DNA from 3 places in the Ralstonia sp. 24A2 genome. Region 1 is predicted to be linked to each of the others. Evidence: predicted binding sites of a transcription regulator. Region 1 holds the regulator's gene; each other region holds the start of a gene.
The links. The regulator HrcA, encoded in region 1, represses chaperone genes, less so after heat shock. The targets are predictions, from matches to a motif close to TTAGCACTCNNNNNNNNNGAGTGCTAA.

Region 1 (4,181 bases):
GCTGCATGCCGCCTGACAGGGCGTACACGGGCGAGGTGGCATGTGCCTCCAGACCGACCAATCGCAGCAGTTCAAGCGCCCGTGCGTGGCGCGTCTTGCGGTCCAGGCCGCGCAGCTTCAAGCCGAGTGCCACGTTGTCGCGCACGTTCAGCCACGGCATCAAGCCATAGCGCTGAAACACCACGCCACGCTCGGCACTGGGACCTTCCACCTCGCGCCCATCGAGCAGGATGCGCCCCGCCGTTGGCGCGACAAAACCCGCCAGGCAGTTCAGCAGCGTGGTCTTGCCGCAACCCGAGGCGCCGAGCGCAACCACAAACTCGCCCGGCTCGATTGCCAAATCGACACCGCCCAGCGCTTGCGTCGTACGGCCATGCGCGTCGGTGTAGTCGACGCGCAGGCCACGGACATCAATTCGGCTCATCGCGATGCGGTTGCCACGGCCTTGGCGCCACTGGCCACACGCTGCACGAAGCGCGAATCAATGGTCGCGCCGTAGTCCGGCAGCACTGCCTGGATCGTGCCCTGCGTCTTCAGGAACTGCGCGGTCGCCAACAGCGATTGCGCCGCACCCGACTGCGCACCGCCGCCCAGCCAGCGCTTGGAGGCCTGCTCCGCCGCATCCGGGAAGGCATACAGCGCGAGGCTAGCCGGCACATCCGCCGCTGCCGCGCCCGAGGTCTTGGCCACCGCCGCCACCTGCGGCGAGGTCACCGTCCAGGCGGCCTTGTTGTCGCGGTAAGCCGCATCGGCCTTGGCCAGCACCTCGACAAACTTGGCGATGAACTCCGCGTGGTCACGTGCAAACTTGCGGTCTGCCACGAAGCCATCAAAGGTCGACTTGCCGGTAGCGGACGCGATCTTGCCGGAGGTGGTCAGCACCGTACCGTTCTTCTTCACCTTGGCGAGCACAGGGTCCCAGATGAAAGCGGCATCCACGTCGCCCCGATCCCACGCGGCAGACAGCTCCTGCGGACGCAGGTTGACCACCTTCACGTCGCGAGGCTCCAGCCCGGCCTGCTGCAACGCGACCAGCGCGTGGAAGTGCGAGGTCGACACATACGGCACGCCCAGCGTCTTGCCCTTCAGATCGGCCACACGCGACACGCCGCTGCCGTTGCGGGCAACCAGCGCCTCGGCGTCGTTGATGTTGTCGAGAATCCAGAACAACGACAGGTCCACGCCCTGCGACACACCCGCCGCAATCGGGCTCGACCCTGCCTCGCCAATCTGCACCGAACCCGAGGCGATGGCGCGCACCACATCGGCACCGCTGGCGAGCTGGCGATAGGTCACCTTGTAGCCCGTGGCGCGCTCGACCTCGCCGGTAGCCTGGGCGTAGCGCCAGGGCAGCACCATGTCCTGATAGGCGATCACAACTTCGCGGTCAGCCGCGCGTGCAGGAGCGGTGCCGAGCAAGGCGAGCGAAACGGCCGCAGACAACGCAGCAGCCAGCAAACGGGGGAGAGAAAAACCAGCCATGAAGGACTCCGGCAGAAGAAGAACGCGCACATGCGCCGGAGTCGATTGTGTGAGACGACAGAGGAGCCTGTCGTCGAAGAAAATCGGCTGAGCTTATGCAGCCGACCTGTAGATCAATATTGGCTGAGCGTGCTGGACAGCAGCTTGGCGGTGATGTCCACGATGGGGATCACGCGCTCGTAGGCCATGCGCATCGGCCCGATCACGCCGAGCGTGCCGACGATCTTGCCGTCGACCTCGTACGGCGCGGTGATGACGGCCATGTCTTCGTGCGGCACGAGGCTGCTTTCGCCACCGATGAAGATCTGCACGCCCTCGGCGCGGCTCGATACGTCCAGCAGTTGCAGCAGGCCCGTCTTCTGCTCGAACACGGCAAAGAGGCGCCGCAGCTTGTCCATGGACGACGACAGGTCTTCCACCTCCAGCAGCTTGCGCTCGCCAGAGATGACCACCGGGTCTTCTTCCGATGCCGCGCTGCTGCCCGCCTCCACCGCCGCCTGCATCAGCGTGGTCATGTCGGCCTGCAACGCAGACAACTCGCCGCGCAGGCGCTCGCGCACGGCGTCGAAGGTCAGGCCGCCGTAGTGTGCGTTGATGTAGTTGGCCGCCTCCACCAACTGCGACGGGGTGTAGGGCGTATCGGTATGGATGATGCGGTTCTGCACGTCGCCCTCGGGCGTGACGACGATCAGCAGGATGCGGTTTTCCGACAACCGCAGGAATTCGATCTGCCGGAACGCGTGCGAGCGGCGCGGCGTCATCACCACGCCGGCAAACTGCGACAGGTTGGACAGCGTTTGCGCCGCCGCCGCAATCACCCGCTGCGACGATTCCGACCCGTGCGACGCCAGTTGCGTGCGCACCTGCTCAGCAATCACGCCGGCCATCTGCTGCGCCATGCGGTCTTGCGCGCCGAGCACGTCCAGCGGGCTGGCCGTTAGCATGGTGTCGACGAAGAGGCGGTAGCCGCGCGGCGTCGGAATGCGCCCGGCCGAGGTGTGCGGGCTGGCGATGAAGCCCATCTCCTCCAGGTCAGACATCACATTGCGGATGGTGGCCGGCGACAGATCGAGCCCCGAATACTTCGACAAGGTGCGCGAGCCCACGGGCTGGCCCTCGGCGATGTACCGTTCGATCAGGGTCTTGAGGAGGATGGTGGCGCGCTTGTCCATGGTTCTTCGATTTTACGCAAAATCGGGGCCAATCTACGGGTGACGCTGGCGTTTCTCGCCAAACAACGTCAAACGTAGCGGGGGTCATATCGATATGGTGTAATGCGCGCATGTCGATTCCCCCGTCCGCCGTGGCCCCGAAACCTCCCGCCGTCTCGTCTGCCTCGCCTTTCAAGACCGTCGCACTGGTCGGCCGGTATTCGGCCGCCAACATTGCCGGCCCGCTCATGGAGCTGGCGTCGTGCATTGCTGCGCGCGGACATGACATCGTGTTCGAGCGCGAAACCGCGCTCAATATCGGCGTGCAGGATTACCCTGCCCTGCCGCCCGAAGAAATGGCCCGCCAGGCCGATGTGGCCGTGGTGCTCGGTGGCGATGGCACGCTGCTCGGCATCGGCCGCCACCTGGCCGGCGCCCGCGTGCCGGTGATTGGCGTCAACCACGGGCGGCTCGGCTTCATGACCGACATCCCGTTCGACGACGTGCAGACCGTGCTGACCGACATGTTGTCGGGCCGCTACGAAGCCGAGACCCGCACGCTGCTGCAGGCACAGGTCGTACGCGACGACGAGGTCATCTTCTCCGCCCTGGCCTTCAACGACGTGGTAGTCAACCGCTCGGGTACGTCGGGCATGGTCGAACTGGCCGTGTCGGTCGATGGCTTCTTTATGTACAACCAGCGTTCGGACGGCTTGATCGTGTCCACGCCCACCGGGTCGACGGCGTATGCGCTGTCCGCCGGCGGGCCGATCCTGCATCCGGCGCTCTCGGGGCTAGTGCTGGTGCCCATCGCACCGCATTCGCTGTCGAACCGGCCGATCGTCATTCCGCAGGATGCGGAGGTGGTCATCCAGGTCACCAGCGGGCGCGATGCCAGCGTCAACTTCGACATGCAGTCGCTCACGTCCCTGCTGCCGGGCGACCGCATCGTGGTGCGCCGCTCGGAGCGCACCGTGCAACTGCTGCACCCAGTCGGCTACAACTACTACGCCACGCTGCGCAAGAAGCTGCACTGGCACGAGTACCCGACCGAAGACAACCGGCTGTAACCCAGACACCGTCCCACGCACCATGCTGCGCAGCCTCACCATCCGCGATTTCGTCATCGTCCACGCGCTGGACCTCGACCTGGCCGACGGCTTTACCGTATTCACGGGCGAGACGGGCGCCGGCAAGTCCATCCTGATCGACGCGCTGGCGCTCACGCTGGGCGAACGCGCCGATGCGGCCGTTGTGCGCGAAGGCGCGCCGCGTGCTGACATCACGGCGGAGTTCGACGTGCATCCGCATGTGGCGGCCTGGCTGGAAGCCCACGAGTTGCACGATGACGAGGGCGTCATCCTGCTGCGCCGCACGGTCGATGCCGCCGGCCGCAGCAGGGCGTTCATCAACGGCGCGGCCGTCACGCTGGCGCAACTGCGCGAAGTGGGCGAGCAACTGGTCGACATTCACGGCCAGCATGCGCATCAACTGCTGCTGAAAACGGACGCCCAGCGCAGCCTGCTCGACGCGCATGCTGGCCTGGAA
Region 2 (4,181 bases), on a different contig from region 1:
GGTTGCCCTTGCCGGCGATCACGTTGGCCACAACCACCGAAGCCTCGTCGCCAGCGTTGGTGACGATCTGGCGCAGCGGCTCTTCCATGGCGCGCAGCACGATCTTGATGCCGGCGTCTTGGTCAGCGTTGGAACCCTTCAGGCCCGAGATGGCAGCGCGGGCGCGCAGCAGCGCAACACCGCCACCAGCCACGATGCCTTCTTCCACGGCAGCGCGCGTTGCGTGCAGTGCATCTTCCACGCGGGCCTTCTTTTCCTTCATTTCGACTTCGGTGGCAGCGCCAACCTTGATCACGGCAACACCGCCGGCCAGCTTGGCCACGCGCTCTTGCAGCTTTTCACGGTCGTAGTCCGAGGTCGCTTCTTCGATCTGGGCACGCACTTGCTTCACGCGGGCTTCGATGTTGCGGGCATCGCCAGCGCCATCGATGATCGTGGTGTTTTCCTTGCCGATTTCAACGCGCTTGGCTTGGCCCAGGTCGTTCAGGGTTGCCTTTTCCAGCGTCAGGCCGACTTCTTCAGCGATGACTTGGCCGCCCGTCAGGATGGCGATGTCTTCCAGCATGGCCTTGCGGCGGTCGCCAAAGCCCGGAGCCTTGACGGCGGCGGTCTTCAGGATGCCACGGATGTTGTTGACCACCAGCGTTGCCAGGGCTTCGCCTTCGACGTCTTCAGCGATGATCAGCAGCGGACGGCCAGCCTTGGCCACTTGCTCCAGCACCGGCAGCAGATCACGGATGTTGCTGACCTTCTTGTCGAACAGCAGCACGAACGGGTTGTCCAGCTGGACAACTTGCTTTTCCGGGTTGTTGATGAAGTACGGCGACAGGTAGCCGCGGTCGAACTGCATGCCTTCCACGACGTCCAGCTCGTCGGCCAGCGACTTGCCGTCTTCCACGGTGATCACGCCTTCCTTGCCGACCTTGTCCATGGCTTCAGCGATGCGCTGGCCGATGGATTCGTCGCTGTTGGCCGAGATGGCGCCAACTTGAGCGATTTCCTTGCTGGTGGTGGTCGGCTTGCTGATGTTCTTCAGCTCTTCGACGGCTGCTGCAACAGCCTTGTCGATGCCGCGCTTCAGGTCCATCGGGTTCATGCCGGCGGCAACGTACTTCATGCCTTCGCGCACGATCGACTGAGCCAGCACCGTTGCGGTGGTGGTGCCGTCACCGGCGTTGTCGCTGGTCTTGGAAGCGACTTCCTTGACCATTTGCGCGCCCATGTTCTGCAGCTTGTCCTTCAGCTCGATTTCCTTGGCGACCGACACACCGTCCTTGGTCACGGTCGGGCCACCGAAGCTACGCTCCAGCACCACGTTGCGGCCCTTCGGGCCCAGGGTCACCTTCACTGCGTTGGCGAGAATGTTCACGCCTTCAACCATCTTGGCACGTGCGGCGTCGCCGAACACTACGTCTTTAGCTGCCATCTTGAGAATCTCCGAGATCTTTGGATGTTGCCTGCGCCAGCCTTAGTGGGGCGCGGGCAATGAGGATTGGGTTACTGGTAAGCCGTTGCGCTTGAGCGCACGCTTACTTCGCCACCACGGCCATGATGTCTTCTTCGCGCATGACCAGGACTTCCTGGCCTTCCACCTTGACGCTCTGGCCGGCGTACTTGCCGAACAGCACGCGGTCGCCGACCTTCACGTCCAGCGAAATCGCGTTGCCCTTGTCGTCTTTCTTGCCCGGGCCAACGGCCAGCACTTCGCCTTGATCCGGCTTTTCAGCGGCGGCGTCAGGGATGACGATGCCCGAAGCGGTCTTGGTTTCGTTGTCCAGGCGCTTCACGATCACGCGGTCGTGCAAAGGACGCAGGTTCATACACAACTCCTCAATGCAAAGTGAGTGTTTATTCACAAAACGCGCCGCAAGACGCGGCGCATCGGGAAAGCATCGGGGGTCGGAGGCGTTGTTAGCACTCCTGCCCGGCGAGTGCTAATTATAGGGACGGGGTATTACGATTTCAAGAATGGGGAATTGTCGAGACTCACTCAGCGCTGAACTTTGTTCGCTCAACTCTGAACTCCCTGACGCTCCCAGTTGTCACTGCCTCAAAAAATTCCTTTCTCTTCAATAAGTTACATCGAGACGGTTGAGTAACGAGGAAGATACGTAACGCTCCGCGACGGTGGTGCATACGAAGTTAGGCGGATCTTCGGCACCCATAAATATGATGTATAAATCACTTAAATGAGATCATCCTAAGTCGCAAGCCCTGAAAAAAAAACCAACGACCAACGCTTGGCACACAAGGAGGTGGTGACACGGCTGCCCTCAGCGACCGCTTCCAGCTTGTTGCCGCCATTCGAGTTTCATTGGCCAACACCGGCTTCGCAGCGATTGCTGTCAGCCATGACCCGGCAACGAACGGGCGGCGATCCCTCGCACAAAGCCACTACAATAGCGCCCCTTCGCCGGTGGCGCCCGCTCCTGATATCCCGTACAGGCGCATGCCTCCCGCTGCACTCGAGAAGCCACAATCCTATGATGTCAAACGCTTGCGGCGTCGATTTCGGCACGTCCAACTCCACCGTCGGCTGGCTGAGATCGGACGCACCCACCCTGCTGCCGCTCGAAGACGGCAAGGTTACGCTGCCTTCCGTCATCTTCTTTCACGCCGAAGACCCGCTGGTCAGCTACGGCCGTGCCGCGCTGACCGACTATCTTGCCGGCTACGAGGGCCGCCTGATGCGCTCGCTCAAGAGCCTGCTCGGCACGTCGATGATGGACGACAGCACCGAGGTCATGGGCCAGGCCATGCCCTTCCGCAAGCTGCTGGCGCATTTCATCGGCGAACTCAAGAGCCGCGCCGAGCGCGCCGCCGGCCATGAATTCCGCCGCGCCGTGCTGGGCCGCCCGGTGTTCTTCATCGACGAAGATCCCAAGGCCGACCAGCTCGCCGAAGACACGCTGTCGGAAATCGCGCGCGACGCCGGCTTCGACGAGATCGCCTTCCAGTACGAGCCCATCGCCGCCGCGTTCGACTACGAGGCCAGCATCAGCGGTGAAGAACTTGTGCTGGTGGCGGACATTGGCGGCGGTACGTCGGACTTCTCGCTGGTGCGCCTGTCGCCCGACCGCGCGAAACGCCCTGACCGCCGCGAGGACATCCTCGCCAACGGCGGCGTTCACATTGGTGGCACCGACTTCGACCGCGCCTTGAGCCTAGCCAGCGTGATGCCGCTACTGGGCCTGAACAGCACGCTGCGCAACGGCAAGGCGATGCCGTCCGGCCAGTATTTCGACCTGGCGAGCTGGCACACCATCAACCACGTGTACACGCGCAAGGCGTGGGCGGTGGTGATGGACAATTACCGAGATGTCGCCGACACCGAAAAACTCGACCGCCTGATCCGCCTGATCCGCGAGCGCGCCGGCCACTGGCTGGCCATCCAGGTGGAAGGCGCGAAAATCGCGCTGTCGGACGTCCCGGTAGCGGAGATCGACCTGCACCGCATCGCGCCCGAGTTGAAGCAGCCCGTCACGCGCGAGGACTTCGACCAGTCGATTGGGAAGCTGGTCGGCAAGACGGTCTCGACGGTACAGGCGATGCTGAAGACGGCGGGCGTCGCAGCGGAAGCGGTCGATACCATTCTCTTCGCCGGCGGCTCCAGCGGGGTGCCGTTGCTGCGCGAGCAACTGGCGCAAGTGCTGCCGTCGGCGCGGCGCGTCGAAGGCGACCTGTTCGGCGGGATCGGTTCTGGCCTGGCGCGCGATGCGGCGCGCAAGTTCAGCTGACGGGCTGAAAGGCTGAGGGGCGGCGGGACGTTTCGAGCGTATCGAACCATCCGGGCTGGGATATTGCTGTCGTCGGAGACGAGGACCACGCCATGCTAGAGGCGATCCAACTCAAAGCGACGGACTCAGTTCGCAGGCTAAGCGCAATGCCGTCGCCAGACGACTCAACGAACGTCCGCGCAAGACTCTAAACTTCGATACGCCAGCGGAACGATTCCATCAATACGTTGCATTGACCGGTTGAATCTGCACCCCTTCTTGGCCGTTCGACCGGGCGCTGAGCCACAGGCGGCTTCCAAACAGAAGCGGACCCTTTTTCAAGAATCGTTGACGACGGTCTAGCGCGAACTGCCAAACAACTGCACCACCACGCCACGCAACCACCGATTCCCGGCTTCCTGATGGTATCGGGCGTGCCAGTGCTGCCGCACGGCGAACCCCTCG
Region 3 (4,181 bases), on a different contig from region 1:
GCCTGGCGCCCGTCAGCCAGCGGTGAGCTGGGCACGCGGCAGATCCTGCTGTTCTCATTGGTGCTGGGCGGCGCAGGCATGTGGACGCTGCATGTCTTCGCCAACGATCTGACGATGTGGCTGACCTTCGCCACCTTCATCGGCTACGCGATCATCTACACGCTGCTGCTCAAGCCGGCCACGCCGCAGAACATCGTGATCGGCGGCCTGTCAGGCGCGATGCCGCCAGCGCTGGGCTGGGCGGCCGTCGCCAACAGCGTGCCGGCCGAGGCGTGGATCCTGGTGCTGATCATCTTCACCTGGACGCCGCCGCACTTCTGGGCGCTGGCGCTCTACCGCCGTGCGGATTACGCCAAGTCCGGCCTGCCGATGCTGCCCATCACCCACGGCGAGAAATACACGCTGCTGCACATCCTGCTGTACACGCTCATCATGATTGCCGCGACCATCCTGCCGTTTGTGCACGGCATGAGCGGCTATATCTACCTGGCGACGGCGCTGGTGCTGGGCGGCGGTTTCTTCGCTTATGCGTGGCGCATGTACCGCAATTACTCCGACGCGCTGGCACAGAAGACCTTCCGCTACTCGATCATCTATCTGTCGATCCTGTTTGCGGCGCTGCTGGTCGATCACTACTTCAAGTTCGGCCCCACGCTGACTCAAGGCGCGGCGCTGTGACGCACGGGGTTGCCAGCGAGCGCGTGCAGTTGGCGTTACGCTAGGCGGTCTTTCCCAACACAATGACCATGCTCTCTTTCCGACACTTCCGCGCCGTTCTGTTTGCCGCATTGGCCGCCGCCGTGCTGGCATTGACCGCCTGCAGCGACAAGCCGGCCTTCACGAACCTCGACATCACCGGTGCCAAGAGCTTCGGCAAGGATTTCTCGCTTGTTGACCACACCGGAAAGCGCCGCACGCTGGAAGACTTTCGCGGCAAGGTCGTCGTGATGTTCTTCGGCTATACGCATTGCCCTGATGTCTGCCCGACCACGCTGGCCGAACTGCGCGGCGTGATGGACACCCTCGGCAAGGATGCCGACCGCGTGCAGGTGTTGTTCGTGACCGTCGACCCTCAGCGCGATACGCAAGACCTGCTGGCCAAGTACGTGCCGGCGTTCGACCCGCGCTTCATCGGCCTGCGCCCGGCCGACGAGGCGGAGTTGAAGAAGGTCGCCTCCGACTTCAAGGTGTTCTACAGCAAGGTGCCGGGCAGCTCGCCCGACAACTACACGATGGATCACACCGCCGGCAGCTATATGTTTGATCCGAAGGGCAACCTGCGGCTGTTCATCAAGCACGGCCAGGGCCCCGAGCCGATCGCGCACGATATCAAGCAGCTACTGGCCGAGTGATCTAAGGCCAGCGCCCAACGAAAAAGCCCGCCAACTTGGCGGGCTTTTTTACTGCGGGGAAATCGCATTAGGCAAATGCCTGCAGCGCACCCTTCATCTTCTTCATCGCGGCCGATTCGATCTGGCGGATGCGCTCGGCCGATACGCCAAACTCGTCAGCCAGTTCGTGCAGCGTGGCGCCGCCCGATCCGTCGTCGTTCACGTTCAGCCAGCGGGCCTCGATGATGCGGCGGCTGCGGTCGTCCAGCTTGGCCAGCGCCGTTTCGATGCCTTCGCTTTGCATGCGATCCTGGCTGCGCGACTCGATCACGCGGGTCGGCTCGTTGTGCGTGTCCGCCAGGTAGGCGATCGGGGCGAAGGATTCCTCGCCGTCGTCCATCTGGCCTTCCAGCGCAATGTCGCCGCCCGAGAGGCGCGTTTCCATCTCGCGCACTTCGGCGCCCTTGACGTTGAGTTCGGCCGCTACAGCGCTGATCTCGTCCGGCGAGAAGGTCGCCTGGGCATCCTGCTTATGGCTGCGCAGATTGAAGAACAGCTTGCGCTGGGCCTTGGTGGTGGCCACCTTGACCATGCGCCAGTTCTTCAGGATGTACTCGTGCATCTCGGCCTTGATCCAGTGCATCGCGTACGAGACGAGACGCACACCCTGATCCGGGTCGAAGCGCTTGACGGCCTTCATCAGGCCGATGTTGCCTTCCTGGATCAGATCGGCATGCGGCAGGCCGTAGCCGAGGTACTGGCGGGCGATCGACACCACCAGGCGCAGGTGCGAGAGCACCAGACGGCGCGCCGAGTCGAGGTTGTCGTCGTCGCGGTACTCGCGGGCCAGACGTTGTTCTTCTTCAGCCGACAGCAGCGGCACGCGGTTGACGCTCTGGATATAGGCGTCGATGTTGCCGAGGTTGCCGGGGAACGCCAGCGCCCATCCATTACCGGCGTTGCCGGACGGCTGGGTGGCGATTGCGGAAACGGTATTCACGGGAATGACTGCGTTCACTCAGGACTCCTGTCGAAATCCAGTGGAAGTTTGGAAAAGCATCTTAGCACTCCAACCGGAAGAGTGCTAATAGGACATTTTGTGCCGGTTGATAGTTCCCGCAAATCAGATGATGGGCCTCAATAGTGTGATGATTGCGCCGCAGCAAAAGTGGCCGCGCACCCAGTCATAGACAGTCGCCAGCGGTATCGGTTCGCACTTATGCCGCAGTGTTACGCCCGCGTGACTTGGCCCAATAAAGTGCGCGGTCCGCTTCGCGCAAAACCACGTCGGGATCACTGATATCGGGCGCCGGGCAGGCGACGCCGATGCTGGCCGTCACATGCAGCGACACATCGCCGCGCAGGGGGATCGGCGGGCGGATCGCGCTCACCACCTTGTGCGCGGTGTGCAGCGCATCATCCGGGGCGTCGAGCGGGTCCAGGAGGATGACGAATTCGTCACCTGCGAGGCGGGCGACGGTGTCCGTGCGGCGCACAGCCTGCTGCAGGCGGCGGGCGACTTCCACCAGCACTGCATCACCGGCCGCGTGGCCGTAGGTGTCGTTGATGTGCTTGAAGTGATCCACGTCCAGGTACAGCACCCCCATGGGGGCGGGCTGGCGCTGGCGGCGCTCCAGGGCCGTGCGCAGGCGCTCGTAGAGCTCGTAGCGATTGGCCAGGCCGGTGAGCGCGTCGAAGCGGGCCATGCGCGAGAGCTCCATCTCGCTGCGCTTGGCCTCGGTCACGTCCTGCACAAAGGCGTAGAAGCCGCAGCGCTCGGCGCCGCAGTCGCAATCCGCGGCATCCGGCACAAGGTGGCCACGCAGATAGCGTGTGCGGCGGCGCGGGCCGCTGGCGTGCGGCTTCTCGTACCACGGCGCGTTGATCTCAAACTCGACCGTCTCGCCCCGCACCGCGCGGTTCAGGTATGGCGCCAGCAGCGCATAGGTGCCCGGCGTGAAGATCTCCTGCGCGGGCCGGCCGCAGACCTCCTCGGGCGTGCGCTGCAGCCAGCGCGCATGGGTGACGTTGCAGAAGGTGAAGATGCCGTCGGCGTCGATGTGCGAGACCAGCAGCGGTGCGTTGTCGAGCACCAGCGTGAGCGCGCGTTCGCTGCGGGCGAGTGCGATCTCGGCGGTGGTGCGCGCGGTCAGGTCCTGCAGTACCGAGAAGTAGCCCCGCAGCGTGCCGCGGTCATCGTAGTCGGGGTAGTAATGGCCGCTCAGGTAGCGCGGCTTGCCCGTGCGCAGCGAGGTGATGTCGAACTGCACCGGATACCCGGCCAGCACCTCGGTCATGTAGGGCAGCAGCGTGCGGTAGTCCTCGGGCGTGTAGATCTCGCTGACGTGGCGGTCGACCATGTCGTCCTGCGTGCGGCCGAACGCTTCGAGCAGCGTGCGGCTGGCAAAGCGGACGACGCCGTCGGGGTCGACATAGCTGAGCTGTGCGGGCACGTTGTCGGCCACCAGGCGCAGTTGCTCGCGGCTGGCGCGCAGGGCGTCACGCCGGCGCTCAAGGCTTTCGTTGGCGATGCGCAGGGCGCGCTCGGACGCCGCCAGCCGGTTGGCAAACGGCCGTACCGTCAACCGGATGGCCGCCACGCTGCCGATGATCCCACACAGCATGAACGCGGCCAGCCGCTCGAACTGGGCGCGCATGGGCGTGTACAGCTCAGCGCTGGAGATCTTGCTGATCAGCGCCAGGCCCGTGTGGCCGATGGGCGTATAGCTGAGCGAAGTCGGCACGCCGTGGATGTCGCGCCATTGGCCGTAGCCCGACTGGCCCGCCAGCGCCAAGCGCGAGGGCAGCGGCCGCTGCTCGATCGTCTGCGCCGGCAGCTCGAAGATACTG

Region 2: a site for HrcA is predicted at 1,912-1,938, ahead of groES (co-chaperone GroES). Genes of this name have one in related genera too.
Region 3: a site for HrcA is predicted at 2,393-2,419, ahead of rpoH (RNA polymerase sigma factor RpoH). Genes of this name have one in related genera too.

Annotation. Positions count from the first base shown of each region.
Region 1 covers NZ_JBPVZD010000001.1:284,529-288,709, reverse strand. Annotated here, with positions in the region: gene ACS13N_RS01260 (taurine ABC transporter ATP-binding protein) at 1-424, opposite strand, end outside; gene tauA (taurine ABC transporter substrate-binding protein) at 421-1,482, opposite strand; gene hrcA (heat-inducible transcriptional repressor HrcA) at 1,596-2,654, opposite strand; gene ACS13N_RS01245 (NAD kinase) at 2,765-3,703, shown strand; gene recN (DNA repair protein RecN) at 3,726-4,181, shown strand, end outside.
Region 2 covers NZ_JBPVZD010000002.1:1,382,525-1,386,705, reverse strand. Annotated here, with positions in the region: gene groL (chaperonin GroEL) at 1-1,426, opposite strand, end outside; gene groES (co-chaperone GroES) at 1,530-1,820, opposite strand; gene ACS13N_RS11370 (Hsp70 family protein) at 2,484-3,737, shown strand; gene ACS13N_RS11365 (LysR family transcriptional regulator) at 4,076-4,181, opposite strand, start outside.
Region 3 covers NZ_JBPVZD010000002.1:1,044,260-1,048,440, forward strand. Annotated here, with positions in the region: gene cyoE (heme o synthase) at 1-678, shown strand, start outside; gene ACS13N_RS09775 (SCO family protein) at 747-1,352, shown strand; gene rpoH (RNA polymerase sigma factor RpoH) at 1,420-2,349, opposite strand; gene ACS13N_RS09785 (diguanylate cyclase domain-containing protein) at 2,549-4,181, opposite strand, start outside.